Regions from separate parts of the Lautropia mirabilis genome, predicted to be linked through region 1. Evidence: riboswitches for the same ligand, from Rfam matches in the RefSeq annotation. Region 1 holds a riboswitch; the other holds the start of a gene.

What was found. A riboswitch is a leader RNA that binds a small molecule or an ion and turns the genes downstream of it on or off. The one in region 1 is predicted to bind cobalamin.
Region 2: linked by a shared signal. The riboswitch ahead of nrdH (glutaredoxin-like protein NrdH) and the one ahead of EL249_RS12495 (ABC transporter substrate-binding protein) in region 1 are both predicted to bind cobalamin.

What each region holds. Positions count from the first base shown of each region.
Region 1 covers NZ_LR134378.1:3,032,427-3,048,187, reverse strand. The annotation lists gene EL249_RS12540 (adenosylcobalamin-dependent ribonucleoside-diphosphate reductase) at 1-788, shown strand, start outside; gene EL249_RS13690 (glycine betaine ABC transporter substrate-binding protein) at 864-2,807, shown strand; gene EL249_RS12530 (ATP-binding cassette domain-containing protein) at 2,804-3,637, shown strand; gene proC (pyrroline-5-carboxylate reductase) at 3,758-4,552, opposite strand; gene EL249_RS12520 (shikimate dehydrogenase family protein) at 4,776-5,609, shown strand; gene EL249_RS12515 (MFS transporter) at 5,691-7,178, shown strand; gene EL249_RS12510 (pseudoazurin) at 7,291-7,755, opposite strand; gene EL249_RS12505 (ABC transporter ATP-binding protein) at 7,781-8,617, opposite strand; gene EL249_RS12500 (FecCD family ABC transporter permease) at 8,634-9,680, opposite strand; gene EL249_RS12495 (ABC transporter substrate-binding protein) at 9,688-10,707, opposite strand; cobalamin riboswitch at 11,012-11,246, opposite strand; gene EL249_RS12490 (MFS transporter) at 11,595-12,854, shown strand; gene dhbA (2,3-dihydro-2,3-dihydroxybenzoate dehydrogenase) at 12,957-13,763, opposite strand; gene EL249_RS12480 (isochorismatase family protein) at 13,760-14,398, opposite strand; gene EL249_RS12475 (isochorismate synthase) at 14,515-15,702, opposite strand.
Region 2 covers NZ_LR134378.1:843,935-859,695, forward strand. The annotation lists gene EL249_RS03405 (translocation/assembly module TamB domain-containing protein) at 1-2,979, shown strand, start outside; gene EL249_RS03410 (ferredoxin--NADP reductase) at 3,301-4,086, shown strand; cobalamin riboswitch at 4,490-4,747, shown strand; gene nrdH (glutaredoxin-like protein NrdH) at 4,897-5,118, shown strand; gene nrdI (class Ib ribonucleoside-diphosphate reductase assembly flavoprotein NrdI) at 5,127-5,546, shown strand; gene nrdE (class 1b ribonucleoside-diphosphate reductase subunit alpha) at 5,699-7,867, shown strand; gene nrdF (class 1b ribonucleoside-diphosphate reductase subunit beta) at 7,936-8,937, shown strand; gene EL249_RS03435 (aldo/keto reductase) at 9,156-10,046, shown strand; gene EL249_RS03440 (PepSY domain-containing protein) at 10,047-11,651, opposite strand; gene EL249_RS03445 (TonB-dependent receptor) at 11,778-13,889, opposite strand; gene EL249_RS03450 (DUF2946 family protein) at 14,004-14,393, opposite strand; gene EL249_RS03455 (PepSY domain-containing protein) at 14,524-15,761, opposite strand, start outside.

The sequences.
Region 1 (15,761 bases):
CGGCCGACTACCCGTACGAAGACTTCAAGGACCTGTACCAGCAGGCCTGGAAGGCCCGCCTGAAGGGTCTGGCCACCTACCGGCCCAATCCCATCCTGGGCGCCGTGCTGGAAGCCGAGCCTGCCAAGAAGGAAGAGAAGCCTGCCGACAAGGCCGAGGCCGCCGCGCAGCAGCACGAGCAGGATCCGATGCGCAAGGTGATCGAGCGCCGTCCGCAGGGTGCGCTCAACGCCGTGGCCGAGAAGATCGAGTACTGGACGCACGAAGGCCAGCAGCGGCTCTACCTCATCGTCTCCTTCCTGCCGGTCGAGGGCACCGATGGTCGTACCGTCGAGCGCGCCATCGAGTTCTTCATGCCCGTGGGCCAGAGCGGCGAATCGCAGCAGTGGATCACCGCCACCATGCGGATGCTCAGCCTGGCGGCCCGTGGCGGCTTCCTCGACCGTGCACTGTCCGACATGCGCAAGGTCACCTGGGACCGTGGCCCGGTGCGTCTGGGCACCTATGTGAAGGCCGATGGCACCCACGTGCCGCGCTGGCACGACAGTGAAGTCGCCGCCATCGCCTACGCCATTCAGAACCTCATCGCCAAGCGCCAGGAGGCCGTGCAGGCCTCGCTGTTCGAGCCGGGCGAGCTGCCGTCGGTCGAGCCGGCCGTGCAGGCTGCCCCCGAATCCTCGGGCATCATGGCCGGGAAAAAATGCAGCGAGTGTGGTGCCTATGCGATGATCCGGAAAGATGGCTGCGACTACTGCACCCAGTGCGGCATGCTCGGCAGCTGCGGTTGATCGGCCACCCCGGTTGATCGACCATTCCGGCTGATCGGCCGCCCCGGCTGATCCACTTCCCCACAGGAGGCGCCCTTGGCCATCCAGCTGTACACCTTGCTGTTTGCCCTGGTCGTGGCCCTGATGCCGGCTGCGACCCGAGCCGCTGCGGATGCGCCGGCACCGGCGCATGCCGACTGTGCTGCCCAGGACCCCATCCGCCTGGGCGGGCTGGACTGGGAAAGCGGTCAGATCACCACGGCGCTGCTGGACCTGCTGCTGCGCGAGGGCCTGGGTTGCCGCACCGAGGTGGTGCCCGGCTCAGTGCCCAGTCTGGAATCGGCCCTCATCCAGGACGACATCCAGATCATTGCCGAACAATGGGTTGGTCGCTCGCCCGGCATCGAGAAGGCCGTGGCCGACAAGAAGGTCGCCATTCTGGGGGACACGCTCACCGGCGGTGCCGTGCAGGGCTGGTACGTGCCCCGTTACGTGCAGGAGCAGCACCCCGACCTGAAGTCGGTGGATGATCTGGCCAGCCATGCCCATCTGTTCCCCAATCCCGAACAGCCCGGCCAGGCACGCTTCCTGAACTGCCCGGCCGGCTGGGCATGCGAGACCTTCAACACCCGGCTGCTGGCCAACACCGGGCTCTCCACGCGCTACGCCAACGTCCATCCCGGCACCGGTGCGGCGCTGGATGCCGAGATCGCCTCGGCCATTGCCCGCCGCGAGCCCTTGCTCTTCTACTATTGGCACCCGGCCGGCCTCATGGCCAAGTACGACCTGGTGCCCATCGCGTTCCCCGACTACGACGCCCGCTGCTGGCCCGAGCTGATGAACCCGGCTTCCCGTGATCGCTGCGTCTCGGGCTTTCCGGTGTCCCGGCTGGCCATGGCCGTCTCGGATTCGCTGCAGAAGCAGTATCCGCAGGTGATCGCGCTCATCCGGAAACTCCAGCTGTCGCCCGAGGTGCTCGACCGGCTCATTCTCGACATGACCGAGAACCGCCGTGACGGCCCCGCTCAGGCGCGCCTCTTCCTGCAGCAGCGTCCCGAGCTGTGGGCACCCTGGCTGCCGGCCGAGGCCGCCCAGCGTGTCGCCCGCCGGCTGGGCATCGACACGGCACGCCTGCCGGGGCAGAAGGGCGCTACGGAAGCGCCTGCTGCTTCGGACAGAGCGGAAGCCTCTGGTCCGGAAGCCTTCTTCCCCGCCTGGTCGGTGGCCGACTGGCTCAACGACAGCCTGGCCCGACTCGTTTCCAACCATGGCGAGACCTTCCGCGCCTTCAGCCAGTCGCTGCTGCATGGCCTGCTGCTGCCGCTGGAGCGTGCGCTGGCGGCGGTGCCGCCCTGGCTGCTGCTGGCGCTGCTGGCCGGCCTGGCCTGGCACGCCACGGGCAGCCTTGGGTCGGCCGCCTTCAGTGCGGCCGGCTTCTACCTCATCGGAGGGCTGGGCCTGTGGACGCCGCTCTTGCAGACCCTGGCGCTGCTGGTTGCGGCCTTCCTCTTCATTCTGGTGATCGGCTTCCCGCTGGGCATCCTGATGGCGCGCAGCCGCTGGCTGCATCGGTGGCTCTCGCCTGTGCTGGACATCATCCAGACCATGCCCAGCTTCGTCTATCTCATTCCGGTGCTGATGCTCTTCGGCATCGGCCGCATTCCGGCGCTGTTTGCCACCGTGGTCTACGCCACCGCTCCGCTGGTGCGTCTCACCGCTCTGGGCATCCGCGAGGTTGACGCCCGGATGGTCGAGTCGGCCGAATCCTTCGGCTGCACCCGCACCCAGCTCCTGTTCTGGGTGCTGCTGCCGCAGGCGCGGCCCGCCATCCTGGCCGGCATCAACCAGGCCGTCATGATGTCGCTGGGCATGGTGGTGGTGGCCTCGATGATCGGTGCGCGCGGTCTGGGCGAGAACGTGCTGCAGGCCATCCAGACGCTGGACATCGGCCGGGGCGTGCAGGCCGGTGCCGCCATCGTCATCCTGGCCATCGTCATCGATCGCATCACCCAGGCCTACGGACGGAGGGGGAACAGATGACCCGCATCGTGTTCGAGGATGTCAGCAAGATCTACGGCGACCGGCCCCGCCAGGTGCAGGAGGCCATGGCCCTGCTGCACCAGAACGTGCCCAGCGACGAGATCTTTGCGCGTACCGGCTGCCGTGTCGGGCTGCGTCACATCAGCCTGGAGATTCCCTCAGGCGGCATCTTCTGCGTCATCGGCCTGTCCGGCTCGGGCAAGTCCACGCTGGTGCGCCACATCAACCGGCTCATCGAGCCCTCCTGCGGCCGCATCCAGGCCTGCGACATCGATGTCACGGCCCTGGATGCGCGGGGCCTGCGCGAATTCCGGCGTGCCCGGGTCAGCATGGTGTTCCAGCACTTCGGACTGCTGCCGCACCTGACGGTGATGCAGAACACCTGCTTCGGCCTGCGTGTGCGGGGCCTGTCAGCCAAGGAGCAGCGCGAGCGTGCCTACTACTGGCTGCGCGAGATGGAACTGGCCGACATGGCCGACAGCTATCCGGAACAGCTCTCGGGCGGCATGCGCCAGCGCGTGGGGCTGGCGCGGGCGCTGACGGCCGATACTGACATCATCCTGATGGACGAAGCCTTCTCGGCCCTTGATCCGCTCATCCGCATCCGGCTGCAGGACACCGTGCTGGCCCTGCAGCAGCGGCTGGGCAAGACCATCGTCTTCATCACCCACGACATCGACGAGGCGTTGAAGATGGGCAGCCGCCTGGCCATCCTCAACGCCGGCGAGCTGGTTCAGGTCGGCACCCCGCAGGAACTGCTCGACCATCCGGCCAACGACTACGTGGCCGAGTTCATGCGCACGGCCCGTCACCCCGGCAGTGCCTGCTGAAGGGAACGGCTGAAAGGGGCCGCTGAGGGGCACCGGCTGAGGTGGGGGCCGGGGCCCGTTGAAGGGACCCGCTGATGCGCCCTCTGCGCCTTTATCCGCCGGAGGGCCAGGGCAGGAAGCTCAGCCGCCCGACAGTTCGACCGAACGCTGTCCGGCCTTGGCCGCCGCCACATCCACCAGTCGGCGCAGCGCCTGACCCTGCTCGAACTCCTCGATGGCGGCATGCGTGGTGCCGTTGGGTGACGTGACGGCCTGACGCAGCGCCACGAAATCGGCGTCGTACTGCGTCTGCAGCGTGGCTGCCCCCAGCGCCGTCTGTGCCGCCAGCTGCTTGGCCAGCTCGCGCGGCAGGCCCAGGTTCACGCCGGCGTCAGCCAGCGCCTCGGAAAACAGGTGGTAGTAGGCTGGGCCGCTGCCGCTGATGGCCGTGACGGCATGCAGCTGGGCCTCGTCATCCACCCAGAACGAACGGCCCACGGCATCGAAGAGCCGCGAGATCGTCTGGCGCAGCGCCGGTGACACGTCCTCGTCGGCATACAGCCCCACGCAGCCCTGGCGCACCATCACGGCCGTGTTGGGCATGCTGCGCACCACGGGCCGTTCCAGCGGCAGCGAGGCGCGCAGTGTCCGAAGCGGCACACCGGCCATCACCGAGATGATCGTGGCGTTCTGCAGCTGGCTGGCCGGCAGCGCACTCAGTGCCTCGCGTGCCATCACCGGTTTCACGGCCATCACCACCAGGTCATAGGGGGTGTCCGGCAGATCGGCCGCCTGGCGATACAGGCGGGCCTGCACATCCTGGGCACGGATCGGATCCACTGCATCAATGCCGTCCACCAGCCCGGCACCCAGCCAGGCCTCGCCCAGGGCTGCGCCCATGCGACCATATCCCAGAAAGAGAGCGTTCAGACCCATGCTTTACTCCTTGTCGTCGTGCGCAGTCGGGGTCGACCGAGTCGCGCGACAGACCTGGCGCCTGTCGCAGAGGCTACATGTTAATGGTTTTTCCTGAGGACAATCTGCAACACCCCATGGCCTCATGCCCATTCCGCATGCTCATCATCATGCAGCCCACCTGTTCGGCGCCTTCCCGTCCGGCGCGTTTCCCCTGGCAACCCCTCATCCGGAACACCGCGGCATGATCACCGGCAACACACGCCTGCTCGCCCACATCGGCTATCCCACCCAGACCTTTCGGTCTCCGATGATCTACAACCCCTGGTTTGCCCACGTGGGCGAGGACGTGGTGGTCGTGCCTTTCGCCTCGCAGCCCGACAGTTACCCGGCGTTGCTGCGAGCACTCTTTGACACGGGCAACGTCGTGGGAGCGCTCATCACCATGCCGCACAAGAGCACCACGCCGGCGCTGCTCGACCGTGTCTCGGTCGCCGCACGCATCGCCGGTGCCTGCAACGCCGTGCGACGCGCGCCTGACGGCAGCCTGGAAGGCGACATGTTCGATGGCGAAGGCTTCGTGCTCGGCATGCAGCGCAACGGCGTGAGCGCCCGAGGCTGCTCGGCGCTGGTGGTGGGCAGTGGCGGCGTGGGCTCGGCCATTGCCGCGTCGCTGGCCGCCGCTGGAGTGGCGCGACTGGCGCTTTTCGATGTTCGTGAGCCCGTCATGCAGGCGCTGGCCGGACGGCTGCGACAGCACTACCCGACGCTGGAGGTCGTCACCGGCAGTGCCGACCCGGCCGGCTTCGACATCGTGGTCAACGCCACGCCGCTGGGCATGAAGGCCGGTGACCCCCTGCCCATCAATGTCGAGCGCATCCCGCCGCATGCCTATGTGGGGGAAGTGGTGCTCAGTGCCGAGGTCACCCCCTTTCTGGCCGCTGCCCGGGCGCGTGGCTGCCAGGGGCAGGGTGGGCTGGACATGCTCTATGAGCAGATTCCCGCGTACTTGGCATACTTCGGTCTTCCGGTGGCCACGCCCGGGCAACTGCGCGCACTGGCCAACCCGATGGCCTGACGCTTTCCCCGGGCCGGGCGTACCACCCCATCAGGGGCGCCGCGCTCACCCCGGGCATGGCAGGGTCGTCGGAAGGCGGGAATGGTCGTGTCCCGTACCATCGACCATCCCGTCGTCTTCCGTCCCATCGTCAACATGGACATGCAGGATCCGATGCAGCATTCCACACCATCCACCGCATCAGACATCCGCACGGCGGATGCCGTCCCGCCGACGGCGGGACACGCCCCGGGTACTCCCACCCTGGATGTGCGCACGCTGCTGGATGGGCGGGGCGTCAGCCGCTACCAGCAGTGGATCATCGCGCTGTGCTTCCTGGTCGTGGTCATGGATGGCTTCGATGTCGTCATCATGGGCTTCGTGGGGCCGGCGCTGAAGGCCGCCTGGCACTGGAGCAATGACGACCTTGCGCCGGTGCTGAGTGCAGCGCTGGCCGGCCTCACCCTCGGTGCCATGGTGGCAGGCCCGCTGGGCGATCTCTTCGGCAGGCGTCGCGTCCTGTGCGTCGGCGTGATGATGTTCGGCCTCTTCACGCTGCTGGTGGCCACCGCCACGGATCAGTGGCATTTCATCGCCTACCGTTTCATTGCCGGGCTGGCCATGGGCGGCATCATGCCCATGGCGGCCACACTGGCCACCGAATACGCGCCGCGTGCCCGGCGCTCGCTGCTGGTCACCATCGTCTTTGCCGGTTTCACCGTGGGGGCCGCCGGTGGCGGCTTCCTAGCAGCCTGGCTGGTGCCGCACTGGGGCTGGCAGAGCGTCTTTGTCTTTGGCGGCGTGGTGCCCATGGTGCTGTCGCTGGTCATGGCGGCGCTGATGCCGGAATCGCTCACCTACCTCGTGCATCGCCAGGGCAGCCAGGCGCGCATCCGCCGGATTGTCGAGCGCTGTGCCCCGGGCAGCACCTCGGAAGACACCGTCTTCGTGCTGCCGGCGCAGTCCCGGGTGGAAAGTCACGAGCGCCCCGTGCAGATCGTGCTCAACCGCCACTACCGTGCCGGCAGCTTCATGCTGTGGAGCATCTATTTCCTGCACCTGTTCCTGGTCTACCTGCTGGGCAGCTGGCTGCCCACCATGCTGAAGGACGCCGGCATGGATCTGCAGCAGGCCGCCATCGTCAGCGCCATGTTCCAGCTGGGTGGACCGCTGGGCTCCATCATGCTGGGTTGGCTGATGGACCGCCATGAGGCACACCACGTGCTGGCTGGCGCCTACCTGCTGGGAGGCGCTGCCCTGGTGCTGCTCGGCTACGTCGGTGGCCACTATGCACTGATGTGTGCCGTTGCCTTCGTCATCGGTGCCGGGCTCAATGGGGGCGGTACTGGCATGAACGCCCTGTCCAGCCACTTCTTCCCGCTGCCGGCGCGTGCCACCGGCAACGGCTGGATGCACGGCCTCGGCCGCATCGGGGCGGTCATCTCGGCCTTTGCCGGCGCCTGGATGCTGAATGCCGGCTGGAGCCTGGCTGCCGTCACTGCCGCCCTGGCCGTGCCGGCCGTGCTCATCGCCGCCCTGCTGGCCATGAAGTACCTGCATTACCGGGGGGAGGGGCGCACGGCAAAATGAACGTCGCGCAGAAGCTTCGCTCATGAGTAAGGCGCCCGTGCCTGCACGGTTGCCGCAGGCCGGCATCCTGGGGCAGTCTGCCGGGCTGCTCCGGTGAACAGCCATCGCACGATCAGTGGGATGCCTGAGCCCGCGTCACGATCTCGGCAAAGCGCTTCTTCGCTCGCGCCGGCACCGCATCGGGCACCTGCATCCGGGACGGATCGGCATCGCCCACCTGAATCAGCATCACCATGCCCATGGCATAGTGCGGCAGGCATTTCACGCCGTACAGCCCGGATTCGGTGAACGTCACCTCGATTTCCTCGTTGATCTTGCCCTTGAAGGGCTGGGCGCCCGCCGGCAGCATCCCGTCGATGGAGGCGGCATTGTGGCCGCTGGTCGTGGCCAGGAACTTCACCGTGTCGCCGGGCTTCACCTTCAGGAACTCCGGTTCGTACACCATCGGGCCGGTGCTGTTGCGGTTCAGCATCTTTACCTGGAAGGTTTCGGCCTGCGCTGGCAGCGCAGCCAGCAGCAAGGTGGCAGACAGGGCCAGCCCGCCCAGACGGGAAAGAGGGAATGAAGTCGACATCATGATGAATGGACCTGCTCCAGGCAGGTCAGTGAACGGGTTTTTCGGAAATGCCGCCCTGAGCCAGCGCACCGAAGCGCAGAATCCGCGCCCCGTCGGCCGGGTCGAACAGCTCGGTGGCACGCACCTGAAAGATCTCCTTCAGCAGCGGCGCCTGCAGGATCGCCGCCGGCTTGCCGATGGCATGCAGCCGGCCCTGGTGCATCACCGCCAGCCGGTCGCAGCGCATCGCCTGATTCAGGTCGTGAATGGCCATCACCTTGGTGATCGGCAGCGCCAGCACCAGGTCCATCAGTGCCAGCTGCTGGTGGATGTCCAGGTGATTGGTGGGTTCGTCCATCAGCAGGATCTGCGGCTGCTGGGCCAGCGCCCGTGCAATGTGGATGCGCTGGCGTTCCCCGCCGGAAAGCTGCCCCCACAGGCGCTGCTGACGGTCGTGCATGCCCACGCAGTTCAGCGCCTCGGAGACGATCTCGTCATCGCGCGCGGACCAGCTCTGCAGCGCCGACAGCCATGGCGTGCGGCCCAGCTCCACGGCATCCCGCGCGGTGATCGCATCCAGTGTATCGGCCGTCTGCGCCACCATGGCCAGGTGCTGGGCCACCTGCCGGCGCCCCATGGCACGCAGGCTGTGGCCCTGCAGGTGAACGGTGCCCTGCGTGGGCGCATGAATGCCCGCCAGAATGCGCAGCACGCTGGATTTCCCCGACCCGTTTGGGCCGATCAACCCCAGCAGCTCGCCCGGCTTCACGGCCAGCGACACGTCCGACAGCACCTTGTGCCGTCCCGCGTGCCAGCTCACCCCGTTCATTTCCAGGGCGGGCACCTCACGCACCTCGGCGAATTCCTGTTGTGTCGTGATCATTCCTGACTCCGGTGCTTCATGGCTGTTGCCGACGTCCCAGCAGGATGATCGCGAACACCGGCGCGCCCACCAGTGCCGTCACCACGCCGATGGGCAGTACCTGGCCCTTCAGCAGGATGCGCGAGCAGACATCCGCCAGCATCAGGAAGAGGGCACCGATCAGCGCACTGGCCGGCAGCAGCCGGTGGTGGCGAACGCCCACCAGCAACCGCGCCACGTGCGGAATCACCAGCCCCACGAAGCCGATGGCACCCACCACCGACACCATCACGGCCGTCACCAGCGCAGCCGTCAGCAGCAGCACTGCCTGCACCCGGCGCACGCCGATGCCCAGCGCCGCCGCTGCCTCGGCCCCGAAGGTGAAGGCATCCAGCGCCCGGGCATGCAGCAGGCAGACCACCAGCCCCAGCGCCGCCACCACGGTCGTGATGGGCACATCCGGCCAGCGCACGCCGCTCAGGCTGCCCAGCAGCCAGAACATGATGCCGCGCGCCTGTTCGGCACTGCCCGACTTGGTGATGATCAGCGAAGTGAGCGCATTGAAGAGTTGCGACCCCGCAATGCCAGCCAGAATGATCTGCCCGCTGTTGCGCAGTCCGCCGCCACCGGCTGCCTGGGCCAGCAGCGCCACCAGCGCAAAGGCCGTCACCGCGCCGGCGAAGGCGCCGACCGTCATCGACACCACGCCGCCGCCCACACCGGCCACTGCCACCAGCACGGCACCCGTGGAGGCGCCGGCCGAGATGCCCAGCAGGTAGGGGTCGGCCAGCGTATTGCGCAGGAGCGTCTGCAGCACCACGCCGGACACTGCCAGCCCCGCGCCGCAGCAGGCCGCCACGATGGCGCGGGTCAGTCGATAGTTCCAGACAATGCCGTCATCGATGGGATCGACCTCGATGCCGGCACCCAGCAGGTGGTTGGCCAGCACGTCACCGATGGTGCCGGCCGGCATGCGGATCTCGCCGGCCCACATGCACAGCAGCATCACCGGCAGCAGCAGCACCAGTGCCACGAGAGCCAGCAGCAGACGGCGCAGCCATCCTCGCGCCAGGGCAGGGGGCATGCTCACCTCAGTGCGCCGCGCCGGCCTTCACCACGGCATCGGCAATCGCCTCCATGCCGTCAGCAATACGGATCGAGGCCTGCAGTGCGTCGGCATCGACAATGGCGATGCGGCCGTTCTTCACGGCGTCCATATGCTTCGTCACCGGATCACTCTTCAGGAATTCCAGCTTCTTCTCGTAGTCATCCGCCGGGAAACGCCGACGGTCCATGCGCGCAATCACCAGAATGGTGGGATTGGCTTTGGCGATGGTTTCCCAGCCCACGGTCGGCCACTCCTCGGCCGAGGTCACCACGTTGCGCAGACCCAGTTCCTTCAGCATGTAGCCGGCCACGCCCTGCTGGCCGGCCATGTAGGGATCCACGTCCATGTCGGCGCTGGAGAACCACACGGCGGCCGACAGATCCTTGATGCCCGAGTCCTTCACCTTCTGCACGGCCACGCTCTGGCGTGCCTTCAGATCATCCACCAGGGCCTGACCGTTTGCTTCCACATCGAAGATCTCGGCCAGTTGCGAAATGCTCTTGTACAGCGCCGCGATGTCATAGGGCTTCATGCGCGTGCCGTCGGCGCCCATCAGATTGTCCTTGCCCTCGCAGTCCGATGGCATCAGGTAGGTGGGGATCTTCAGGTCATGAAACTGCTCGCGCGTGGCCACCACGCCTTCCTTGCCGATCTGCCACTCGAACTGGGAGACCACCAGCCCCGGGCGCTTCTCCACCACGGCCTCGAAGCTCGGGTCGTTGTCGGCCAGGCGCGGCACCTTGGCATTGATGTCCTTGAACTTCGGCAGGACCGGGTTGAACCATACCGACGTGCCGGCCACTTTGCTGCCCAGACCCAGCGCATACAGCATCTCGGTACCGGCCTGGCCCACGGTGATGACCGAGCCCGGTGCCTTGGAAAATTCCAGCGTATAGCCGCAGTTGTCCACCTTCAGTGGATAGTGGGTGGCGTGTGCGCCCAGGGAAAGACCGCCCAGCCCCAGGGCCAGCAAGGCGGCTGCAATGTGATGACGGGTCGACATGGTTCTCGCTCCTTCGATGTCGTGACGGTTGTGGCCGTCGAAGGGAAGAGCGGTGCGAGAACCTTTTTGCGTGTCTGCCGATGGGCAGGCGGTCGTGACGACCACCATGCGCCGTGCAAGCGTGTCCGGCATCCCGCTGCCTGAATCATCAGGGCGGTACACCCACCGGACATCGCAGGCAGGAAACCCGGAACGCATGACCGGGAATCCATGGCACGGTGCCAGGAAGGCATGGAGTCGGGAAAGCCCCGGAACGCCGAGTGCAAGAAGGATCGCTCACTGCTCCGGACACCCCGCCGGCCATGAACAACAGCTTGCCTTGGCAGGTCTCCTGACTGGCACTTCATCGCCGATCCTCGCCTTCCCGGACCCGAAGCGGGGTCCAGTGGTCCTGAGAGGACAGGCTCCATGCCTACAGTTGCGGGGGCAGTTCCATTTCGTGCCGCGCCGGGCATCAATGTCCGGATGTCGGCTGGATTCCCTATGTGGCCGGGGTGCAGTGGATGGCAGACGACAGCACCCGGGCAACTTCCGTGGGATCTGCCTCGAAGCCCTTTTAATGGCGCGTGGTGACGCCGAAAGACGGGTGATGCAGACCCCGGGAACGTCTGAGATTTGCAGACTTTCCCTGCGGAACCAAAGCATCTACAGTCTACGCAAGCACCTTGCCAGCGTCAAATGATGGCCAGCGCTGCCCGCTTCCGGAAAGGCACGCCCGCGTCAAGGAATCGCTACCAGCTACCATAGCGTGTTTCAGTCCATCCATCAGGCGACCGTGCCGGGCCCTGGCCGGCGGTCGGGGCTGATGCCCACCTCCCGCCCTGAAAGCGCCCGATTTTGCCCAAGTCCTCCTGAGCCATCGGACACGACGCCAGAAGATCCTCAACATGCCCGATTCCAAGATCCGGCCGACAGCACGGCCGCAGCACGTTTCCGACAGCCAGCCTGTGGATGCCGTCCGCTGGCGCGTCTTCCTGATGTGTTTTCTGGTGGTGCTGTTCGACGGCTTCGACACGGCCGCCATCGGCTACATTGCCCCCTCGCTGATGCAGGACTGGGGCGTGGCCAAGCCGGCCCTGGCCCCCGTGCTCAGTGCGGCACTGTTCGGCCTGGCTGCTGGTGCCCTGATGGCGGGGCCGCTGGCCGATCGCTGGGGACGGCGCCTGGCGCTCATCGGTTCGGTGGCGGTGTTCGGCGCCGCCTGCCTGGCTTCGGCCTTCTCGCCGGATCTGACCACGCTCACGGCGCTGCGCTTCATCACCGGCGTGGGACTGGGGGCGGCCATGCCCAACGCCGTCACGCTGGTCAGTGAATGCAGCCCCCCGGCACGGCGCGCCTTCATCACCAATGCCATGTTCTGTGGCTTTCCCCTGGGAGCAGCGCTGGGCGGCTTTCTGGCCGGCTGGATGATTCCTGCACTGGGCTGGCGCAGCGTGCTGCAGCTGGGCGGCGTCGCACCGCTTGTCCTACTGCCGGCCCTGGCAATCTGGCTGCCCGAATCATTGCGTTACCTGCAGACCCGCCAGGACGGGCACGATCGTGCCCAGGCGCAGGCCCCCCGCAGCATTGCCCTGGTGCTCTCGCGCCCGTTCCGGCTGGGCTCGCTGATGCTGTGGCTGGCCTACTTCATGGGGCTGGTGGTCTTCTATGCCCTCATCAACTGGATGCCCGTGCTGTTCCGCGAAAGCGGCATGGATCCGCGCACCGCATCGCTGATCACGGCGCTGTTCCCGCTGGGCGGCGTGGGCGCCATTGCCCTGGGCTGGCTGATGGACCGCTTCGACGGCAGCAGCGTGCTGGCGCTGGGTTACGGCGCCACGGCGCTGTCCGTCTGGGCCATCGGGCAGGCCATTGGCGGCCATGGCGTGTTGATGGCCGTGGTCTTCGTGGCTGGCCTGGTGATGAACGCCGCCCAGGCCTCGATGCCGGCGCTGGCCGCAGGCTTCTACCCCACCGAAGGCCGTGCCACCGGCGTGGCCTGGATGCTGGGCATCGGCCGCTTTGGCGGCATCGCCGGCTCCTTCCTGGTGGCCGATCTCACGGCCCGCCAGATGAGTCTGCCCGACATCTTCGGCGTCGTTGCCATCGCCGCACTCATCGCCATGGTGGCGCTGGGCATCCTGCGGGTGGCCTCTCGGGGGCGGTAACGGGTTCAGCTCCCGACAGGACAGAAAGCACACGTTGGAACACGCACCGCCGGCACCGCCCCGACCCGCCGAGGCAGGCGCAGGCGTCGCGGGCCCGGATGCTCAGGCCCCCAGCGTGGCCCCGCCGTCGATCACGATCTGCTGCATCGTGATGTGGCCGGCCTGATCTGAAGCCAGGAACAGCACCGCGTCGGCGATATCGTCCGGCCGGCCGATCTTGCCCAGCGGAATGCCCAGCTTGTACTGCTCCGGCAGTCCCTCCACCAGGCGGCGCTGTCCGGCCGGGTCCCCCAGCATGCCGGCCAGCATCGGTGTGTCGGTGGAGCCGGGCGACACGATGTTGCAGCGCACACCAAAGGGCGCCAGTTCCAGCGCCACTGTCTGACTCATGGCCGCCATGGCTGCCTTGGACGTGCAATAGGCCAGCATGCCGATGCGCGGCACCACCGCCGCATTGGACGCGATGTTGACGATGGCGCCCCGGCGCTGCGCCTTGAACACCGGCGCCCATTGCTGGATGAGGTGGAAGGGGCCGGTCACGTTCACGTCCAGACAGGCATTCCAGTCCTCGGCTGTCAGCGTGTCCAGCCCACCGATGCGCAGCACGCCTGCGGCGTTCACCAGCACGTCCAGCGTCCGCCAGCGTGCCTTCAGCTGATCGCACACCTGCACGATGGCCTTCGTGTCCGTCACGTCCAGCTGGATCTGCTCGAAGGTGGGCGCATCGCCCGTGCCGCCGCCCGCGGCTGCCGTGGGCTGCCGGTCCAGTCCGATGACTTCGGCGCCCGCTTGCACGAAACGCTGTGCGATGCGCTGACCAATGCCCTGCGCCGTGCCGGTAACGAGAACGCGTTTTCCAACGAACCGGTTGTCGTCCGAAATCCTGTCCTGTTTCTGAATGTCGCTCATGGCTGAATGTCCGTGATTTCCTGGCAGCTTGTTACGACCCCGCAGCGGGTGGCCACGTATTTCAGGGCCATGCGGTGTTCCTCTTCCGAGAAGTCCGCCACGGCATCCCCCACCATGAAGGGCTGGATGTCCTTCATGAAGGCTTCCACGGCCGTGATCATGCAGCCGATGTGTGCATAGACGCCGACAATGATCAGCTGGTCGCGCTTCAGCGCCTTCATCCGCGTATCCAGGTCGCTGCGCTGAAAGGCGCTGTAGCGCCACTTCGTCAGCACCACGTCCCCCTCGACGGGGGCAATTTCCGGTACCACGGCCTGCTGGGCAGGATCGGCCTTCGTCAGGCCCGGCCCCCACATGTCGTTGAGCAGCGCACGGTCGGATGCCGGCTGATCGTGCGGCTGTGCCGTGTAGAAAACCGGAACGTCATGTGCAGCGGCCCAGCGTTTCAGCGTGGCAATGTTGCCGATCAGTGTCTGCAGCAACCCGGAGTCGGTTTCATAGAAGCGAAGGAAATAGCGCTGCATGTCGTGGATGAGCAGCGCTGTGCGTGAGGGATCCAGCTTCCACGCCACCTTGTTGACCGGAAAGCTGTCGGGCGCGGGCATGGGGTAGCTGCGGATGAAGGGAATGGCCATGATGAAATGCCGGGAAAGCAAGAAAAGGGATGTTGAAAGGGGGCTGACCGGGATGGGACATGGAGTGGGTGTGGCAGTGCCAGCCGAAGCTGGCAAGCTGACCCCAGGACGTGCTGTCAGGCTGCGGTCGGGATGGGGGCGGCCTGTTCTTCACCCAGTCCGCAGGCACGCAACATGGTGCCCTGCTTGGTCTGGACCTCGTTCCATTCGGACTGCGGATCGGACGCATCAACGATGCCGGCGCCGGCATAGATCTGCAGCCACTTGTCATGCAGCACGCCGCAGCGGATCGTCACCACCCATTCACCGTTGCCTTGCGCATCCATCCAGCCCACGATGCCGGTGAACAGGCCGCGGTCATAGGGCTCGATGCGCCGGATCAGTGCATGCGCGGCATCACGCGGTGTGCCGCAGACCGCGGGGGTGGGGTGGATGCAGCAGGCCAGCTGCAGCGCATTGGTCTGCGGATCCTGCAGCTCACCACGAATGCGGGTGGAAAGATGCCACAGGGCCGCCGTGTTGATGAGGGAGGGGCGGGCGGGCACGTCCAGTGCTGTACACAGCGGCGCCAGCCGAGCCTGGATGTCTGCGGTCACGAACTGGTGCTCGTGATGGTCCTTGCCTGAGGCCGCGAGCCTCTCGGCCGTGGCCTGGTCTTCGGCGGGGTCGGCCTGGCGACGGGCGGAGCCCGCCAGCGGGTTGGACTGGACCGTGGCACCGTGCTTCTCGATCAGCAGCTCGGGGCTGACGCCTACCAGGTGGATGTTGCCGGGCAGCGGGACCTGAAACAGATAACCCGACGGATTGAGCCGGCGCAGATTGGTGCGCAGCGCCGCCACAGGTACCGCCTCGGTGAAGTGAAGGCGGCTGGTGATGGAGAGCACCACCTTGTGGATGCCTTCGGCGGGAAATGCAGCGATGGCGTTGGCTACCCCCTGCTGAAAGCCGTGCTGATCCGGCACCGTATCCATGGAACGCAGGGCGGGCATGGGCATGGCCTGCGCATGGGTGGATGGGTCGGCCTCTTGCCAGGCCGCGGTCTCTGGTACGTACAGCTGGCTGGGCTGGTTCACGTCGAAGGGAATGGCCCCGACGACGACCGGGTTTTCCATCCCTGCCTTCCGGGCACGATCGAAGGCGGCCCTTACCTGCTGCTGCAGTGGGCTGTCGGCTGCATCCCCGTTGACGGCAGGCACCGTGATGGTCTCGCGGACGCCGTGGGCATGCAGCTCGCGGCTGCCGCTGGAAAAGATGAACTCCGCACGGACCGGCATGGCCTGCGTGCTCGACGTCGAGGTAGTCATGGAATGAAGGATGACTTGATAGTGGGAATTGTTTGCTATTCTTGAATAATAGCTTGAAA
Region 2 (15,761 bases), 980 kb from region 1:
TCGATGGCCATTCCGGGGACCACGCTGCCCCGCCTGAAAAGTGACCTGAAGCTGACCGGACTGGATCTGGCCCCGCTCTGGCAGGGCCTGCCCCGGACGGCCCTGGGCGGACAGGTGAAGGTGGATGGCCAGCAGTTCCTGGTGGATCTGTCGCAGCGCGCCGAACAGATGCGCTCCCTGTTGCCGGCTGACCTGAAGAAACTGGCGGCCGATGCGCAGGTGAAGCTGGCCGGCACGCTGGACCCGCGCTGGCTGAAACTGAACGAAGGGCGGGTTGCACTGGGTGAGACGCTGCTGACGGCCAGCGGCCAGGCGGCCGTCAGTGCCCCGTGGGATCTGAACCTGCGCGGAACGGCCCGCCGGCTGGACCTGGCGCAATGGTTGCCGGCCACGCTGCCCGTTGACCCGGCCTGGCGTGAGGGGATGCTGGGCGCGGACTGGTCCGTCGAAGGGCGCCTGATGTCGCCTGGCCAGAAGGCCACGGTGGGGCTGGATCTGGTGGAAAGCCGCGTGGCCGGCCAGCCGCTGACCGGCGGCCTGCACGGCAAGGCCGAGCTGGATGCCCAGTGGCAGCCGCTGTCGCTGAAGGACATCGACCTGAAGCTGGCCCATGGCACGGCCAACCGCATCCAGGCCAAGGGGGCACTGGGCGCCCCGCAGGACCGGCTGGATGTCGGTGTGAAGCTTAACGACCTGTCGGCATTGGATCGCCGCGCTGCAGGCAGCATGAATCTGGATGGCCACCTGAGCGGGCGCTTTCAGGATCTGAGCGCCAAGGCCTCGGCGCGCGCCAGCGGTGTGGACTGGACGATCCTGGATGAGGCGGGCAAGCCGAACCGTCTGAGCCTGAAGGACCTGAAGCTGGATCTGACGGCGCCGCTGGCGCTGCAGGCGAAGTCGCGGCAGGACACGCCCGTGGAGCTGACGCTGTCTGCCCGTCAGCTGGGCTCGGGCACCGACGTGCTGGATGCGCTGAACCTGAGCCTGCACGGCACGCCGAGCCAGCATCAGCTGGCTGCCGCCGCCCGGCAGGGCAAGGACCGGCTGCAGCTGCGCCTGCAAGGCGCGCTGTCGCTGCCGCGTACCGGTCCCAGCTATCGGGCCAGTGTGGAAACCCTGGACCTGAGCGGCCGTACCGCCGTGCGCCTGGTCGACCCGGCACCGCTGGCGGTGGACGGCAGTCGCCTGACGCTGTCGGATTTCCGGCTGGCAGCGCTGGACGGACACATTGACCTGAAGCGCCTGCTGCTGGACTGGAGCGGCCCGCTCAAGTACGAGACGCGCGGCAGCCTGGACGATCTGGCCCCGTTGCGGCTGCATCAGCTGCTGGGCGTGGATGAGCAGAAGAACCTGGACGCGCTGAAGGACGTGCGCATTGCCGGTCAATGGCAGTTGCGTGGCCAGGGGGCGCAGGCCCTGTACGGTGACGTGCAGGCCGGCATCCGTGAGCAGGTGCCTGCCGGGCGCAGGAAGCGCCTGGGGCTGCGCGACAACAACGGTCTGACCTTGCGCTTCGATGAGCGCAAGCTCAACGGCAAGGTGAATCTGGACATCGTGTCGCTGGAGCTGGTCAACCTGTTCACCGGCCCCGACATGGCCGTCGACGGTTCGCTGAAGGTCGATGGCACGGTGGCCGGCACGCTGGATGCGCCGCTGGTGGACCTGGGTGTCACGGGCAAGGACCTGTCCGTGCTGCAGCGCTCGGCTGGCATGCGCCTTTCCGGAGGCGAGCTGGATGCGCACCTGAGCGGTCATGGCCTGCAGATCAATCGGCTCAAGTTCCATGCCGGCCAGGGCAGCCTGCAGCTGAAGGGCGCGGCCCGTCTGGTGGATCGCGGCAACATGAAGGCCGCTCTGGCCACCCAGGATGCCGCCTGGGCTGCCGCACTCACGAAGCCGCCCAAGGCAGGTAGCCCCAAGCCCTCGCTGCTGCCGATGGACGGCGTCTTTGACGTGCGGGCCGACCATTTCCTGGTTCCGATCGGGCCGGGTCAGCGGGTGACCCTCTCGGGCGTGACCCGTCTGACCAGCGGCCCGGCAGGCCTGATCCTGGTCGGTGACATGAAAGTCGACGAGGGACTGATCGAGCTGGCGGGGTCTTCTGCCCCCACTCTGCCTGGTGACGTGCGGGTTTCCGGCGAGCAGATCCCCCAGGACCTGCCCGAGGAAAAGGACGCGGAAGCCAGCCTGCGCATCGCCAGCGATCTGGAAGTGGAGCTGGGTGACAAGCTGAAGATCAACGGCATGGGGGCCGAAGCCCGACTGGGCGGCAAGTTGCAGGTTGGCGGCTTCCTGCCGGCCGATCCGCAGCTGACCGGCGTGGTCAACATCGTGGACGGCAGCTATCAGGCCTATGGCCAGAACCTCAAGTTCACCAAGGGCCTGATCCGCTTCACCGGTCCGGTGGACAATCCGTCGCTGGACATTGAGGCCAAGCGGCCGTACCTGCCGGTGGAAGTGGGCATTTCCATCACCGGGCAGGCAAGCAACCCGCGGATCTCGCTCATCTCCAAGCCCTCCATGTCGGAGACCAACAAACTGTCCTGGCTGGTGCTGGGCGTGCCGCCTGACGAGGCCGGAGGGGCTGCCCAGGTCCTGGCCCTGCAGCAGGCAGGCACCATGCTGCTGGGCAACGACAATGGCGTGCGCTCGCCCTCCATTGCCGAGCGGCTGGGTCTGGACGTGCTGAACTACGGCTATGCGTCCAACACCGGCGTGGATTCAGGCATCCAGGAGAGCATGACGCCCAAGGGCCTGGTGGGCTCGAGCAGCAGCAGCAACGCCGATGCGACCGAAACCGGCGTGGTGTCGCTGGGCAAGCGCATCAACGACCGCCTCTTCGTCAGTTACGAGAAGGGCGTGCGCGGCGTCTGGAACCTGCTGCGCATCCAGTACACCCTGGGCAAGGGCTACGTGCTGCGCGCCCAGACCGGCAGCGACAACTCGCTGGACGTGCTGCGCTCGCGCAGCTTCGACTGAGGCCAGGGGCGGGCCGGGCATCATCGTCCAGCCCGCCCTCTGATCCTCTGCTGAGAGATGCGCCCCCTTCGGGGCAGGCCCTCGCAGGGCCATGTACCATGCTCAATGAGCCTGCATCAGGCGCGGAGCATTCCCAGAAAGCGTTTCCTGAAAGCAGATGCCTGAAGAAGTAAGTGCGCAATCACTTAATTCCATGGCATTCCTGTGCCTCCGTGCTGGCAAACCGCCGGCATCGGTTCATAATGTCGGCCTTCCACTCCTGCGGGCTGGCGCGCCTCTGCGTTGCCCGTCATCTGTTGCCGGGTGCTGCCCGGGTCATACATGAAATCGAAAGCATTCAGCGAAGAAGAGGTTCTGACCGTCCATCACTGGACCGATCGTCTGTTCAGTTTCACCACCACGCGTGACGAGGCGCTGCGCTTCAAGAACGGCCATTTCACGATGATCGGCCTGCCGCCGAAAGAGGGCGAGCGGCCGCTGCTGCGTGCCTACAGTATCGCCAGCGCCAACTACGAGGAGCAGCTGGAGTTCCTCAGCATCAAGGTGCCCGATGGTCCGCTGACCTCCAAGCTGCAGCACATCAAGCCCGGTGACAAGGTCATCGTCGGTCGCAAGCCCACCGGCACGCTGGTGACCGACTACCTGCTGCCTGGCAAGCGTCTGTGGCTGCTGGCCACCGGTACCGGCCTGGCCCCCTTCCTCAGCATCACGCGCGACCCCGAGACCTACGAGCGCTATGACCAGGTGATCCTGGTGCACGGCGTGCGTCAGGTGAACGAACTGGCCTACTACGACCTGTTCACCAAGGAGCTGCCGGAGCACGAATACCTGGGCGAGCTGATCAAGGGCAAGCTGCTGTACTACCCCACCGTGACCCGCGAGCCCTTCCGCAACCAGGGCCGCATCACCACCCTCATCGAGAACGGCAAGCTCAACGCTGACCTGGGCCTGCCGCCCTTCAACCGCGAGGAAGACCGCATCATGATCTGCGGCAGCCCCGAGATGCTGCGCGATCTGAAGGACATGTTCGAGAAGCGCGGCTTCGTCGAGGGCAACACCTCCACCCCGGGTGACTTCGTCATCGAGCGGGCCTTTGCCGAGCAGTGATCCTGCCCCGCACGGCGCCATGAGGTGCTCCGACGACCCTGCGTCGGCACCTCATGGCGTGCACCCTCCGGCGCCTTCCCTCATGCCGGATGAAGACGATGCCGATATCGTCAGACAGCCTTTCCCATCCGGCCACGCCCTCCTGATGTGGCCGGGATGGCACTGAGCCCACTCTTTCACCGCCCCGCCGACCCCTTTCCGACGGACGGTCGTGCAGCATCCACGCAACGTGGATGTTTTTGGAAAACCCTTTGCCCGCGGGCACTTGGCGCGTGTTCCTGCAAGGCGTGCAGAACTGTTGGCCATGCCGTTTGGCGTTCGCGCAACACCTTCCATGGTGTCTCATGGCATTTGAAGGCGCTACATATTGTGTCCGCGGGGTGGACGAACCCCATATCTTGGGTACAATGCGCTTCATCGAGGTTCCCGGGAGATCATCCCCGGGATGAAAAGGGAAGCCGGTGCGCATCCGGGAAGGTCGCCTCAAGGCCTTTCGCTCAGGGTGCAATGCCGGCGCTGCCCCCGCAACTGTAGGCGGTGAGCAAGGCTGGAAGGGGTCCGCACGGACTCTTCCTGAACCACTGGACCCATGGGGTCTGGGAAGGTTCCAGCCACGCAAGGACCCGCAAGCCAGGAGACCTGCCCCGATAGCCGCCGAAAGGCCGCCCATCTTCATGGCGGCAGTGCCTTTCGGCATGGATGACAACCCTGCGGTGGGCAGGAGCGGGTCATGGTGGATGGCGCCTGTCTGCGCGCGTCCGCCCGGACTGCTGCCGGCCCTTCGCTCCCCGTCTGAAGGAAATCCGGCCCATGACCGTCACCGTCTACTCCAAACCCGCCTGCGTTCAGTGCACCGCCACCACCCGTGCGCTGGATGCCCGTGGCATTGCCTACCAGCTGGTCGACCTGACCCAGGATGCCGTCGCCATGGCCCAGGTGCTGGCCATGGGCTACCGCCAGGCCCCCGTGGTCGTGGCCGGCGAAGCCCACTGGACCGGTTTTCGTCCTGACATGATCGGCCGCCTGGCCTGATATCCGCCATGGCGGTGCTGGTCTATTACTCCTCGGCCTCGGGCAACACCGAGCGCTTCATGCACAAGCTGGGCCTGCCGGCCATGCGCATTCCGGTGGATGAGTCCGCCCCGATGCCCGAGCCGAACGCGCCCTTCGTGCTGATCTCGCCCACCTACGCCGATGGCGAGGGGCACGGCGCCGTGGCCCGGCAGGTGATCCGCTTCCTGAACGATCCGGATCGCCGCCGTCTGCTGCGGGGGGTGATTGCCAGCGGCAACCGCAATTTCGGCACGACGTTTGCCCACGCCGGTCGGGTGATTGGCGACAAGTGTGGCGTGCCGGTGCTGTACCGCTTCGAGCTGGCCGGCACCGAGCTGGATGTGGTGCGAGTGCGTGAAGGCCTGGAGCGATTCTGGGCCAGTCTGGATGAGGTCGAGCCTGTCTGAATGCCAACACTTCATGGGCGCAGCCGCATGGGCGAAGGTGCCATGCGGACGCCATGACGGATAGGGCCGGACAGGGCCGATGGGACATGAAGGAAAGGGTGGGTGAGGGCGAAAAGGCCCCCGGTCGCCCATGATTGATGCAGGGAGAGAACATGACGGCTGCAAGCAGCTACGAAGCTTCCGATACGGGCGTGTCGGATGACGACAAACCGGGGCTGGACTACCACGCGCTGAACGCGATGCTGAACCTGTACGACGCGGACGGGAACATCCAGTTCGAGGCCGATCGTCGTGCGGCGCGCCAGTACTTCCTGCAGCACGTCAACCAGAACACGGTGTTCTTCCACAACCTGGATGAGAAGCTGCGCTATCTGGTGGACGAAGGCTATTACGATGCCGAAGTGCTTGACCAGTACTCGCGCAATTTCCAGCGCCATATCTGGGACGAGGCCTACAGCCGGAAGTTCCGCTTCCCCACCTTCCTGGGGGCCTTCAAGTACTACACCTCCTACACGCTGAAAACGCGCAACGGCCAGCGTTATCTGGAGCGCTTCGAAGATCGTGTGGTGATGGTGGCACTGACGCTGGCACGCGGCGACGAGCAGCTGGCGCTGCGTTTCATGGACGAGATCATCGGCGGTCGATTCCAGCCGGCTACGCCCACCTTCCTAAACGCCGGCAAGAAGAGCCGGGGTGAGCTGATCTCGTGCTTCCTGCTGCGCGTGGAAGACAACATGGAGAGCATCGGGCGTGCCATCAATTCGGCACTGCAGCTCTCCAAGCGGGGCGGTGGCGTGGCGCTGATGCTTACCAACCTGCGTGAGCTGGGAGCGCCCATCAAGGGTATCGAGAACCAGTCCTCCGGCGTGGTTCCGGTGATGAAGCTGCTGGAAGATTCGTTCTCGTATGCCAACCAGCTGGGTGCGCGGCAGGGCGCCGGTGCGGTGTACCTGAATGCCCACCATCCGGACATCCTGCGCTTCCTGGACACCAAGCGCGAGAATGCCGACGAGAAGATCCGCATCAAGACGCTGTCGCTGGGCGTGGTGATTCCGGACGTGACCTTCGAGCTGGCCAAGCGCAATGCCGACATGTACCTGTTCTCGCCGCATGACGTGGAAAAGGTCTACGGCAAGGCTTTCTCGGAAATTTCCGTCACCGAGAAATACGACGAGATGGTGGGGGACAAGCGCATCCGCAAGAAGAAGATCAACGCCCGCGAGTTCTTCCAGACGCTGGCCGAGATCCAGTTCGAGAGCGGCTATCCCTACATCATGTTCGAGGACACGGTGAACGCGGCCAACCCCATCGAGGGGCGCATCACCATGTCCAACCTGTGTTCGGAAATCCTGCAGGTCAACGAGGCGTCCACCTTCAACGATGATCTGAGCTATCGCCATCTGGGCACCGACATTTCCTGCAACCTGGGGTCGCTGAACATTGCAGCTGCCATGGATGGCCCGGATCTGGGCGCAACGGTGGAAGCGGCGGTGCGCGCGCTGACGGCCGTCTCGGAAATGTCGGCCATCGACAGCGTGCCTTCGGTGCGGCGTGGCAACGACGAGGCCCATGCGGTGGGACTGGGGCAGATGAACCTGCACGGCTTCCTGGCGCGTGAGCGCATTCATTACGGCAGCCCGGAAGGCATTGATTTCACCCGCGTGTACTTTGCCACGGTGGCCTACCACGCGCTGCGCGCTTCCAACCTGCTGGCCCAGGAAAAAGGCAGCACCTTCGTGGGGTTTGATCGGTCGAAGTACGCCGACGGCAGCTTCTTCGAGAAATACGTGACGCGCGACTGGCTGCCCGAGACCGAAACGGTACGGGAGCTGTTTGCGCGGATGGACGTGACGCTGCCCACGCGTGAGGACTGGGCAGCGTTGCGCGAGGCGGTGATGAAGCACGGTCTTTACAACCGCAACCTTCAGGCCGTGCCGCCTACGGGCTCCATCAGCTACATCAACCATTCCACGTCATCCATCCATCCGATCGTCTCGAAGGTGGAGATCCGCAAGGAAAGCAAGATCGGGCGCGTGTACTACCCGGCACCGTTCATGACGAACGACAACCTGGAGTACTACCGGGATGCCTACGAGATCGGTCCGGAACCGCTGATCGACACCTATGCCGCGGCCACCGAGCATGTGGACCAGGGCCTGTCGCTCACGCTCTTCTTCCCGTCGGACGCCACCACGCGCGACATCAACCGGGCACAGATCTACGCCTGGAAGAAGGGCATCAAGACCATCTATTACGTGCGGCTGCGCCAGGCGGTGCTGGAAGGGACCGAGGTGCAGGGTTGCGTGTCCTGCGCATTGTGAGCGCCGCCGTGCGCCGCGAAGGGAAGCCTTCGCGGTGACGGAGGGTGGACGGAACAGGAAAAGGGGCCATGGCCCGACAAGAACAGGTGATTGACATGTCGAACAAGGAAAAGGCGCGGAAGGTGCCGCTGGCCATCAACTGGAACCGGCTGCAGGACGAGAAGGATCTGGAGGTATGGAACCGGCTGACGGCGAACTTCTGGCTGCCGGAAAAGGTGCCCCTGTCCAATGATGTGCAGAGCTGGGCCACGCTGCGCGAGGAGGAGCAGACGCTGACGATCCGGGTGTTCACCGGGCTGACGCTGCTGGACACCATCCAGAACACGGTGGGTGCGCCCTCGATGATGCCGGATGCGCAGACACCGCACGAGGAGGCGGTGCTGACCAACATCGCCTTCATGGAAGCGGTGCATGCGCGCAGCTATTCGTCGATCTTCTCGACCCTGTGTTCCACCCGGGAAGTGGACGAGGCTTTCCGATGGTCGGAAGAGAATCCGCAGCTGCAGGCCAAGGCGCGGCTGATCCTGGAAGAGTATGACGCCGCGTCCGATCCCCTGCAGCGCAAGATCGCCAGCGTGTTCCTGGAGAGCTTCCTGTTCTATTCGGGCTTCTATCTGCCCATGTACTGGTCAAGCCGCGGCAAGCTCACCAACACCGCAGACCTCATCCGTCTCATCATCCGCGATGAGGCGGTGCATGGCTACTACATCGGCTACAAGTTCCAGCGTGCGCTGGCCCGGCTGCCGGAAGCCGATCAGGCGCGTCTGAAGGATTTCGCGTTCTCGCTGCTCTTCGAGCTGTATGAAGTCGAGGCGCTCTACACCGAGGAACTCTACGACCGCATCGGCCTGACCGAGGACGTGAAGGCCTTCCTGCACTACAACGCCAACAAGGCGCTGCAGAACCTGGGTTACGAGGCACTGTTCCCGCCCGCGGCGTGCGAGGTCAATCCCGCCATCCTGTCGGCACTGTCGCCCGACAGCGAGAACCATGACTTCTTCTCGGGCAGTGGTTCGTCCTACGTCATCGGCAAGGCGGTGGCCACCGAGGATGAGGACTGGGATTTCTGAACTTTGCTTTTCGGTCCGGTTCCTGCGTCGATGCGATTTCTGCGCCTGAGACCCGGACCCTGCCGGAATCCCGTTCGCCCTTCATGACCGGGATTCCGTTTGCCACGCTTGCGTGGACTGTTGCTGGTGCGGGCCAGGTAGTGCCGCCAGTCCAGTCATGGTCGACAGCCTCTCCTTGAGTTAGGTATAGTCCGTCAAGGGAGCGAGAGGAGCACGCCATGACCACCAATTTCTTCACCCATGCGCGTCTGGCGCATGGCTACTGGCGGGCGCACGAATGGGGGCTGGATGATCAAGGCTTCCTGCGCATGATCCATCAGGCGCTGGCGCTGGGCATTCGGGTCTTCGACCATGCCGCCTGTTATGGGGGCTTCACCACCGAGGAGATGTTCGGACGCGGGCTGGCGCTGGAGCCTTCACTGCGCGAACAGATGTGCATCGTCAGCAAGTGCGGCATCCTGTTTCCCAACAAGGCGCTGCCGTGGATGAAGGCCAAGCATTACGACAATTCCAGAAAGCACATCGTCTGGTCGGCCGAGCGTTCGGTGCGAAGCCTGCAGTGCGGTTATCTGGATCTGCTGCTCATCCATCGTCCCTCGCCGTGCGCCAATCCGGAAGAGATTGCAGGGGCGTTCGATGAGCTGCGCCGGCGGGGGCTGGTGCGGCGCTTCGGGGTGTCCAATTTCCCGGTGCCCAAGTTCCGGATGCTGCAATCGTATCTGGCCGAGCCCCTGCTGACGAACCAGATCGAGGCCTCGCCGCTGCATCTGAATGCCTTCGATGACGGGACGATCGATCTGGCCTTGCGGATGCGCATCCGGCCGATGGCGTGGTCACCGCTGGCCGGCGGGCGGCTCTTCGATGCGACGGATGCCCGCAGCGTGCGGGTGGCCGAGGCCCTGCGGGCGGTGGGTGCGCCGCAGGGTGAGGAACGGCTGGACGTACTGGCGCTGGCCTGGCTGATGGCGCATCCGGCGTCCATCATGCCGGTGGTGGGCTCGGGCAACCCGGCTCGGCTGCGGGCTGCCGCCGAGGCGGTGCGCGTGAAGTTCTCCGAGGCGGACTGGATCAGTGTCTATGCTGCCTCGCAGGGGCACGAGGTGCCCTAGTCACTGTGTCGCCTGACCCTTCCGGTTCAGCAGCTGGCGGCGACGGGTCTTGATGCCCAGGCGTTTGGTGCCAATCCAGATGCCGGTAGCCGAAAGGGCCAGGCCGCCCACGGCCAGCACGAGCATGAGGATGTCCCAGAGCGGACGGCGGTGCAGTAGTGGCACCAGATCCCAGCTGTGCATGAGGAAGAACAGCCATCGTTCGACGCGCTTATGCTGGTTGAGCGTGTTCAGGACGGTGCCTGTGGCGGGATCGAGCTGAACCCAGGTCCGGTCGGGGTCGTCGAACTGCACGCGCCAGAACGGCAGGGGCTGAGGGTCGCCGCCACCCATCATGGTGTGGTCGGCGCGGGTGTAGTAGTAGAAGTCATATTCCTTCAGCTGCTCGATCCGGGGCGGGTGATCCGGCGTCAGGGCGTTGAGTGCGGCCGTCAGGTCCTGTTCTTTTACCTGGGTCGGCTTGCCGGTGACGGCATCCAGAACATGTGGGGTGCCGGTGGCCCCCAGAGCGAGGACCGTCGGCTTGCCCAGAATGGTTCTCCACTGCAGTTCGCGGACATCGCCCAGACCGTCACGGTGTGCAGACTCCAGAAGCACATGGGGAATCATGGGGGCCTGTGCCGGGTCCAGCTGCAGGCTGCTGATGCTTTCGGTTTCCAGGGCGGCGTGGGGGCTCTTGAACAGGCCCCACGGGCGCATGGACATGAGCCCGCTGAAGATCCAGGTGAGGGTGGTCAGCGCAAAGAAGAGGCCCACGATGTGATGCCAGCGCATGACGCCGGGCTGGAACGGCGAGCGCGAACCGCTGCGGTAGGGGCGCGAGAAACGCCAGCGCAGGATGCCGACAATGCCGCCGGTGAGCGCCACCAGAACCCCGATGGTGGCCAGCCAGATGACGATGGTGGGCCACCAGGCGTCGAAGCTGCCGCCCCGGAACATGTACAGCCAGTGCAGCCACGTGCCCACGTAGTCGAGGGCGCGTTCGGTGTGGGGCGCGTCGCGCACCACTTCACCGGTGGTGCCGGCGATGTAGAGCAGCGTCCGGTCGGCGTCGGGCAGCTGCACCTTGTGCAGCGGACGGTAGGGGTCCAGGCTGCGGCTGTGGGTGTGGGGGTCCTCGTCGATGGTGCCTTCGTAGGTGAGTGCCGGCTGGGCCTGGTCCGGCTTTGACGTCGGGGCACTTTCGGATGTCGGATGGCCATCGTGCTGCAGGTAGGTCCGTGCGCTGGCCAGGACCACGTCCTGGGTGGCTGCTGGCAGCCGGCGTCCGGTGTGGGCATCCACGGCAACCGCCGTCTCTTCGTCATCCGGCCCGCTCTGCAGCAGGGCGGTGTAGATGGGCTGGCCGGCGCGGCTGGCGGTCAGCCGAAGATCGGACACGGGGCCATTGATGCCTGCCATGCCGAAGGCCTGGCGCGGGGACAGCAACGGTGCGTCGGCATCCAGCGTGGGCAGGTGCTGCAGCCGTTCGGCATGGGTGAGCTTGGGATAGCCCACGTACATCATCACCATGCCGGAGACGAACCAGGTCAGAAAGAACAGACAGAGGCCGATGCCCAGCCAGCGGTGGGTAAGCAGCAGCCAGCGTTTGATGGGAATGTTCATGGGGGCAATGGGGCGAATGGGGTGAATGTCGAGACCCGTGGGTGATCGCCAGGGCCTGCATGAAGGGGGCAGGAGTCTGCCGGCCCCCGGCCCGGGGGCCGGGGGAATGACCGAAGGCTGCTTGTGTCAGAAGCGATGGTCGATGGTGAACAGCACGCGACGTGATTCGCCGACGAACCACTGTTTCTCGTTGTAGTAGACGGTGCTGTAGTAGTGGCGGTTGAAGATGTTGTGCCCATGCAGCGCCAGGGTGGTGGCGTCGGAGGGCTGCCATTTCAGGGCCACATCCGCCGTGGTGTAGGCGGGCAGCGTCAGGTCGTTGGCCCGGTTGGCGTAGCGCTTGCCGACGTGGCGGGCACCGCCGGACAGCGTCCATTGCGGGTGCATCTGCCAGCTCAGCCACAGGTTGGCCAGTCGTTCGGGCACATCGGGCGGGGTCTTGCCATTGCGCGAGACGATGGCCCCATCGACGGCGTCGTTGAAGTCGTCGTAACGGGCACGCAGGAAGGTGGCGTCCGCGTCGAGCCTCAAGGTGGAGGACAGTGCCAGCGACAGGGTGCCTTCGATGCCGCGAGAGCTCTGCTTGCCGACCTGGATGCTGTTCTCGGGGTTGGCCGGGTCACGGCTCTGCAGGTTGTGCTTGGTGATGTTGTAGGCGGCCAGGGTCCATTCGCCACGCTGCTGGGGCAGCGACTGCTTGATGCCCACTTCGATCTGGCGGCCGATGGTCATGTCGGCCTTGGCGCCGCTGGCGCTCATCATCAGCGGGGAGGTGGAGGGGTCGGCGGCCCGGCTGTGCTGCGCGTAGACGGACAGGGTCGGGGTCAGCGCATAGACAGCGCCCAGGCGGTGGCCGGTGCTGTTCCAGGTGCGGCTGAAGACGCGGTTCCCGGTGATCAGGTCGTCACGGCGGATGCGGGCGCGGTCATGGCGCAGGCCTGCCACGAGCGACAGCTGCCCGGTGACGGCCAGCCGATCCTCGACAAACAGGGCGTACTGGTCGGCGGTGTTCCGGTAGCGGGGAATGAAGGGGAGATCGCTGTCGAAGAAGCCTGTCTCGGGAGACAGCAGGCTGACATAGCGCGGGTTGCCGGTGTAGGTGTTGTTGTCGTGCTGCAGGCTGCTGTGATTGAGGTCGAAGCCTGCCGAGACGGCGTTGTCCATGCCCAGCAGCTTGCCCTCGAAGGTCACGTCGGTGGTGTTGCCCGTCTGCTTCTGGTGGTGGCGGATGGCGGTGTCACCGGCCAGGCGGATCTGCTGGCGGGCCGCATCCCAGGTGTAGTTCTCGGCGTCGAACCACAGGCGATTGCTGCGGATGTGATAGAGGCGGCTGCGCACGGCGATGTTGTCGCCGGGGGAACCCTGCAGCGTCAGTTCGCTCCAGTGGTCACGGAAGGTGATGCGGGCGTCCTGGACGTTGTAGTTGGTGCGGTGCAGGGCTTCCAGCGGCTTTCCGTCGATCAGCGGGACGCCGAAGTAGCGCATGGGCTTGTGGCGGCCTTCGGCGTGGCTCAGCTGCAATTGCCAGCGGGGCAGGAACTGCCATTGCAGGGCACCGGTCAGACCCTGGCTGCTGTGCTTGCCGCGGTCCACCCAGCCGTCACCGCGTTCGATGCTGGCGTCGAGCCGGTAGGCCAGGTGTTCGCTGATCGAACCGCTGCTGTCGAAGTCCAGCGACCGCTGGCCCCGGTTGCCGATGCCCGCGCGGACTTCGTGACGGATTGCGCCGTGGCGCGGCTTGCGCGGGATGACGTTGACGACGCCGCCGATGGCGCCATCACCGTCGACGACGGAGGCCGGGCCCCGGAGGACTTCGATCCGTTCGACGGCCCAGGCGTGGAAGGGATAGCTGACGCCGAGGCCGCCGTACTGGCGCACGCCGTCGTAGAGCTGCATGACGGAGCTGCTTCCGGTGAAACCCCGCACCGAGAGGTCGCTGCCGCTGTTGCCCGGATGGGCCAGACTGCTGAAGCCGGGCGCGCGTGCGGTGGCTTCGTTGACGGTAGTGTCGCCGCGTGCATCGATCCGTTCGCGGGAGATCACGTCGACGCTGGCCGGGGTGTTCTGGATGGACAACCCCAGGCGGGATCCGGCAGATGCGGCCTGTTGAAGTCCTTCCTGCTGGGCCGGGCGCACGGTGACGGGATCCAGGGACTGGATGGCGTGCGCTGGCAGGACGGGCAGCAACAGCAGCGCGGGCATGACGAAGGGTTTGATGGGAAGACGCGGAATGCTCATGATGGGCTCTGCCGAAAGGCAAGGTACCGGCGCACGGGCAGGGGGCGGCCGGTGGGGGCAAGGATGACTGCGCGACGGGGATCGGTCGCTGCGGGGGATCGCTTCGTGCCGCGATCAGGCAGGCATCAATGCGGCAGGGGGTCCGCGAGAGTCGTAGTGGAGGGTGAGGCCAGCCGTGTGGCCATGCGTGGTGACGGCGTGCAGGACGTGCCGCCATGCCGTGGAAGAAGGAAAGACCTGCGCCGGTGCCAGGGCCAGCATGGGGCTGGACAGGCAGAACGGGCAACAGCGTGCGTCTGCGGGTGGGGCGGAAGGGTCATCGGAATCGTCGGTCGAGAGGACGATTCGGGTGAAGCCGCCATTGCCGTGACAGAGGATGACGGTTTCGACATCGCCGGCCGGGATGCGCTGCACCAGCGGCGACAGCAGGGAAGACGCGAGGGCCACGAGCAGCCACGCCAGGATGGCGGTGTGGAATCTCGATGGGCGCCTGCGGAAGTCCATGAACGGCTTGTTGTTGGCGTTGACTGTCTCTGTATGTGATTATGTATCAGGGTGCCAACGATACGCCGGAGGAGCCGGATTTTCTTGCAATTGAATTGTTTTGGCTCAAATGTGAAGGACTTTGATGCGGTCACTGCTGCTTTCGGCGCAGCAGCCGCCAGCGGCGGGTCTTGATGTGCAGGCGATGACCGGCGATCCAGATGCCGGTGGCGGACAGAGCCAGGCCGCCCGCAGCCAGCACGAGCATCACGATGTCCCACAGGGGCCGGTTCTGCAGCAGCGGCAGCCAGTCCCAGCTGTGCAGCAGGGCAAAGAGCCAGCGTTCGGCACGCTGGTAGCTGTCCATTTCGTTCAGGACCTGGCCGGTGGTGGGGTCGATGTGCAGCCAGGTCTGGTTGGGATCATCGTAGCGCACGCGCCAGATGGGCAGCGGATGTGGCTTGCGCCCGCCGCCCATGGTGTGCTCGGCACGACTGTAGTAGTAGAAGTCGTCCTGCCGGAGGATGTCGATGCGTGGCGGGTAGCCGGGCTGCAGCGTGAAGAGGGCGCTTCGGAGGCGTTCCGGCTCCAGGGTGTAGGGCTTGCCGGTGCGGGCCGACAGCAGGAGGGACTGGTCCGCATTCCCGGGGGGCACCTCGTGTGTCCGGACGGCCTTCACCCGTGTCTTGCCCAGGAGGGTGTGCCATTGCAGTTCACGCACGGGCGTGGTGGTGCTGGCGAGCAGGGCTTGCGGGGTGGCGGTGGCGTGTGATGGCTGGATGTCCGGGCTGCTGATTCTCCGGGCGTCGATGATGCTGTCATCGGCCTCGAAGATGTCCCAGGGGTTCATGGACATCAGGCCGCTGAAGATCCAGGTGAAGGTGGTCAGCGCAAAGATCAGGCCGAGGATGTGGTGCCAGCGCAGTGCGCCGGGGGCGAAGGGCGAGCGGGAGCCGCTGCGGTAGGGGCGGGAGAAGCGCCAGCGGATGATGCCGGACAGGAAGCCGCTGATGACGGACACGATGCCGATGACGGAGAGCCAGATGATCAGCTCGGTCCAGTCGATGGCCGTGTCGCGGAACAGGTAGAGCCAGTGCAGCCAGGCGCCCAGGTAGTTGAAACCCCGTTCCAGCCGCGGGGCGTCGCGCACCACTTCGCCGGTGGTGCCGGAAATGTAGAGCAGTGTCTGGTCGGCGTCGGGCAGCAGCACCTTGTGCAGCGGCCGGTGCAGGTCCATGGCCTTGCTGTGGGTGTGGGCGTCTTCGACCGTGATGCCCTGATACAGGGGTTTGCCTGGCGTGTCTTGCGCGGTGGCGGGGGATGGCTGCCGGGGGCTGGTTGCAGGCCGGATGGTGGATGATGACGTGGGCGACAGGCCACCCTGTTCCA